Regions from separate parts of the Streptomyces sp. NPDC006134 genome, predicted to be linked through region 2. Evidence: riboswitches for the same ligand, from Rfam matches in the RefSeq annotation. Region 2 holds a riboswitch; the other holds the start of a gene.
What was found. Region 2 has a riboswitch for S-adenosylmethionine ahead of thrC (threonine synthase). Riboswitches for the same ligand answer to the same signal wherever they lie in the genome.
Positions count from the first base shown of each region.

Region 1: linked by a shared signal. The riboswitch ahead of ABZ340_RS13260 (aminotransferase class V-fold PLP-dependent enzyme) and the one ahead of thrC (threonine synthase) in region 2 are both predicted to bind S-adenosylmethionine.

Region 1 covers NZ_JBEXTV010000016.1:82,387-84,773, reverse strand. Annotated here, with positions in the region: gene ABZ340_RS13260 (aminotransferase class V-fold PLP-dependent enzyme) at 1-955, opposite strand, end outside; SAM riboswitch class IV at 1,150-1,266, opposite strand; gene trpD (anthranilate phosphoribosyltransferase) at 1,346-2,387, opposite strand, start outside.
Region 2 covers NZ_JBEXTV010000002.1:102,688-105,074, forward strand. Annotated here, with positions in the region: gene ABZ340_RS01805 (glucosyl-3-phosphoglycerate synthase) at 1-721, opposite strand, end outside; SAM riboswitch class I at 998-1,139, shown strand; gene thrC (threonine synthase) at 1,158-2,387, shown strand, end outside.

The DNA.
Region 1 (2,387 bases), on a different contig from region 2:
TGCCGATCAGGTACCGCTCGCGGGCGACCAGGTCCTCGAACCCGGCCTCGGTGAGGGCCTTGCAGGCGGAGGCGATGGCGTAGGCGCCGATGACGTTGGGCGACCCGGCCTCGTGGCGGGCGGCGCTGTCGTGCCACTCGACGTCCACTCCCCCGTCGGCGCGGCGGGTGACCTTGCGGCTGGCGCCGCCGCCCGCGAGGTAGGGCTCGGCCTCGCGCAGCCAGTCGGCGCGGCCGGCCAGCACCCCGGAGCCGAAGGGGGCGTACAGCTTGTGCCCGGAGAAGGCGACCCAGTCGACGTCGAGGTCGCGGACGCTCACCGGGTGGTGCGGGGCGAGCTGGGCGGCGTCCAGCACGATCCGGGCGCCGTGCGCGTGCGCGGCGGCGGCCAGCTCCCGCACCGGCCACAGCTCGCCGGTGACGTTGGAGGCACCGGTGACGCAGACCAGGGCCGGGCCGTAGGGATCGCGGTCGGCCAGCGCTCGTTCCAGGGTCTCGACGGCCTGGCGGGGGGTGCGCGGGGCGTCGAGGTAGGTGACGTCCGCGTTGCGCCAGGGCAGCAGGGAGGCGTGGTGCTCGGTCTCGAAGACGAAGACCCGGCAGCCGGCCGGGAGCGCGGCGGCGAGCAGGTTGAGGGAGTCGGTGGTGGACCGCGTGAACACCACCTGGTCGGCGTCCCGGCAGTCCAGGAACCCGGCGACGGTCCTGCGGGCGTTCTCGAACAGGTCGGTCGACAGCTGCGAGAGGTACCCGGCACCGCGGTGCACGCTGCCGTAGTAGGGGGCGTACGCCGCCACGTCGTCCCAGACCCGCTGGAGCGCCGGGGCGCTGGCGGCGTAGTCGAGCGCGGCGTAGGCGACCTCGCCGCCGGTGACGAGCGGCACGGTGACATCCCGGCCCAGAACGGGCAGCGGGGCACAGACGGACGGGGCGGCGGCAGCGGTGGAGACGGACATGGGGATACTCCCGTACAGGCAGGCGCGCCTCACCACGCGAGCGCGTACGGCTCCGGCGTGGGAGAAGGCGAGAGAAAAGTGAAAGGGGTGTGCGGAGGCGGGGCTCTGCGGCCCTAGCGCATTCGCTTGCTCACGGAAGGCTCCCTCGAACGACCAGGACCCCTGGCCCCACGCCCACTCGGAAGCGTGTGAGGGGTCCGCGCTTGCCGCAGACCCTGCTGTCTGCGGCCTGGTCTTCACCCGGGGCACCCCGCCACGGACGGAGGGTTGCCGGACAGCCGGCCGGGGCCGAATGGCTGTCGCTCATGACCTGGACAGGAACGTACGGGAAAAGATCGACGTCCCGCAACCCCTGTCCGGATCGCGGGACGTACGACGTGCCTGCCGCGGTTACGCGTTGCTGGCGGCCACCCAGAGTTCCAGGGCCCGGCGGGCCGCGCCGGAGTCGATCGACTCGGCCGCCTTCTCCATCCCGGCCCGGAGCTGCTCCGTCAGGGGCGCCTCGCCGGGCGCCAGCGCCACCAGGGCGGCGGCCGCGTTGAGCAGCACCGCGTCCCGCACCGGTCCGCGCTCGCCGTTGAGCAGGCGCCGGGCCACGTCGGCGTTGTAGGAGGCGTCGGCGCCGCGCAGCGCCTCCACCGGGACCAGCTCGATGCCGACGTCCCGGGGGTCGAAGGTCTCCTCGGTGACCTTGCCGTCCCGGACGACCCACACGCGGGACGTGGCGGTCGTGGTCAGCTCGTCGAGGCCGTCGTCGCCGCGGAAGACCAGCGAGGAGTGGCCGCGTCCGGCGAAGACGCCGGCGATGATCGGCGCCATCCGGGCGTCGGCCACCCCGATCGCCTGCGCCCTGACCTTGGCCGGGTTGGTCAGCGGACCGAGGAAGTTGAACACCGTCCGGATGCCCAGCTGGCCCCGCGCCGCCGCCACGTGGCGCAGCGCCGGATGGAACTTCACGGCGAAGCAGAAGGTGATCCCGGCCTCCTCCGCGACCTCCGCCACCCGCCGCGGCGTCAGCTCCAGATTGACGCCGAGCTTCTCCAGGACGTCCGAGGCGCCCGACGCCGACGACGCGGCCCGGTTGCCGTGCTTGACGACCTTCGCGCCCGTCCCGGCGACCACGATCGCCGACATGGTGGAGATGTTGACGGTCTTGGCGCCGTCGCCGCCGGTGCCGACGATGTCGACCGTCTCCCCCGGCACCTCGATCACCTTGGCGTGGTCGTACATCGTGCGGACCAGGCCGGAGATCTCCTCCACGGTCTCGCCCTTGGACCGCAGCGCCACCGCGAACCCGGCGATCTGCGCGTCGGTCGCCTCGCCGCGCATGATGACGTCCATCGCCCAGGCGGTGTCGTCGGCGGACAGGTCCCGGCCCTCCAGCAGGCCGTTCAGCAGGGCGGGCCAGGAACGGCCCGCCGCGGTGTCGCCT
Region 2 (2,387 bases):
CGCCCACGTCGACCTGGGCGAGGGCGTCCAGGCCCACCAGGTGCAGGGCGTCGACGAGCATGCCGAGCTCCACGCCGTAGCCGACGGGGAAGGGAAGCTGCTCCAGCAGGGAGCGGCGGGCCGCGTACTCGCCGCCCAGCGGCTGCACGAACCCGGCCAGCTGCGGCCAGTGCATGTTCAGCAGCGGGCGCGCCATCAGCTCGGTGACCCGGCCGCCCTGCCCGGCCGCGCCGCCCAGCGGACGGTCGTACATGGCCTTGACGAGGTGCACGTCCGGGTCGGTGAGCAGCGGGCCGACGATGCCGGTGACGAAGTCGGAGGAGAACTCGCGCAGATCGGCGTCGACGAAGCAGACGAGGTCACCGCCGGTGGCCAGCAGCGAGCGCCACAGCACCTCGCCCTTGCCGGGCACGGCCGGGAGGCGCGGGAGGATCTCGTCGCGGTGCACCACGCGCGCGCCCGCCGCGGCGGCCACCTCGGCGGTGCGGTCGGTGGAGCCGGAGTCGACCACGACGAGTTCGTCGACGAGCGGGGCCCGCACCATCAGGTCGTGGCGGATGGCGGCGACGATGTCGCCGACGGTCTCCTCCTCGTCGAGGGCGGGGAGCACGACGCTGACCGACTGCCCCGTGGCGCGCTTGGCGGCCAGGATCTGCTGGAGCGGGCGGTCGGACAGGGACCAGGAGCGTGTCCTCAGCCAGCGCTCGACTTCTTCCAGCACGGTCGGCGGCTCCTTCGCTCTCTCTGCGATCCGGTTCTCCCGGCTATCCGGTTCTCCCGGCTATCCGGTTCTCCCGGCGATCCGGTCCTCCCGGCGGTCCGGTTCCCCGAGGGACCGGTTCTCCCGGCGGTCCGGTGTGATCCATCTCGCGGTTCGGACGACTATCTCAACTGTCCTGGCCTTCGGTTACAGTCTTGAACAACACGGATGACCATTGCATGTCGGGGGTCGCCCCCCTGTCCGTCCGTGTTCGCGCACGTTCACACAACCGAATACAGCTCATCCAGAGGGGCAGAGGGACACGGCCCGATGAAGCCCCGGCAACCCTCCAGTCGGTTCTCGTTCAGGAGCGAGGCTCCCGGCTAGGGAAGGTGCCAAATCCGTCTCGCGGCGAGGTGCGCTGCGAGGAAGATGAGGAGAAAGGGCCTCGCCTCACATGGCTGTGCAGACTGTCGCAAGCACCCCCACCCCCACCTCCGTCGATCTCGGTCCTGCCGCGGCGCTTTCCTGCCGGGAGTGCGGCCACCGCGTCCCGCTCGGCCCGGTCTTCGCCTGCGAGGAGTGTTTCGGCCCGCTGGAGATCGCCTACGACTTCTCGGGCTACGACGCCGAAGAGCTCCGCAAGCGCATCGAAGCGGGTCCCGCGAACATCTGGCGTTACGCCCCCCTGCTGCCCGTCCCGGCCGATGTCGCGGACAAGCCGAACCTGAACCCGGGCTGGACCAAGCTCGTCAAGGCCGACCACCTCGCCCGCGAACTCGGCGTCACCGGCGGCCTGTACGTCAAGGACGACTCCGGCAACCCGACCCACTCCTTCAAGGACCGCGTCGTCGCCCAGGCCCTGGAGGCCGCCCGCGCCTTCGGCTTCACGACGCTGTCCTGCTCCTCCACCGGCAACCTGGCCGGCGCCGTCGGCGCCGCCGCCGCCCGCGCCGGCTTCCGCTCCTGCGTGTTCATCCCGCACGACCTGGAGCAGGGCAAGGTCGTCATGGCCGCCGTCTACGGCGGCGAGCTCGTCGGCATCGAGGGCAACTACGACGACGTGAACCGCTTCTGCTCGGAGCTGATCGGCGACCCGGCCGGCGAGGGCTGGGGCTTCGTCAACGTCAACCTCCGCCCGTACTACGCGGAAGGCTCCAAGACCCTCGCGTACGAGATCTGCGAGCAGCTCGGCTGGAAGCTGCCCGACCAGATCGTCGTCCCGATCGCCTCCGGCTCCCAGCTCACGAAGATCGACAAGGGGCTGCGGGAGCTGATCGAGCTCGGGCTGGTCGAGGACCGGCCGTACAAGATCTTCGGCGCGCAGGCCGAGGGCTGCTCCCCGGTGTCCACCGCCTTCAAGGCCGGCCACGACGTGGTGCGCCCGCAGAAGCCGAACACCATCGCCAAGTCCCTCGCCATCGGCAACCCGGCCGACGGCCCGTACGTCCTCGACATCGCGCGCCGCACGGGCGGCGCGGTGGAGGACGTCACCGACGAGCAGGTCGTGGACGCGATCAGGCTGCTCGCCCGGACCGAGGGCATCTTCGCCGAGACCGCCGGCGGTGTGACCGTGGGCGTGACGCGCAAGCTGATCGAGAACGGCGTCCTGGACCCGGCGAAGACGACCGTCGTCCTCAACACCGGCGACGGCCTGAAGACCCTCGACGCGGTGGCCGGCACCGGA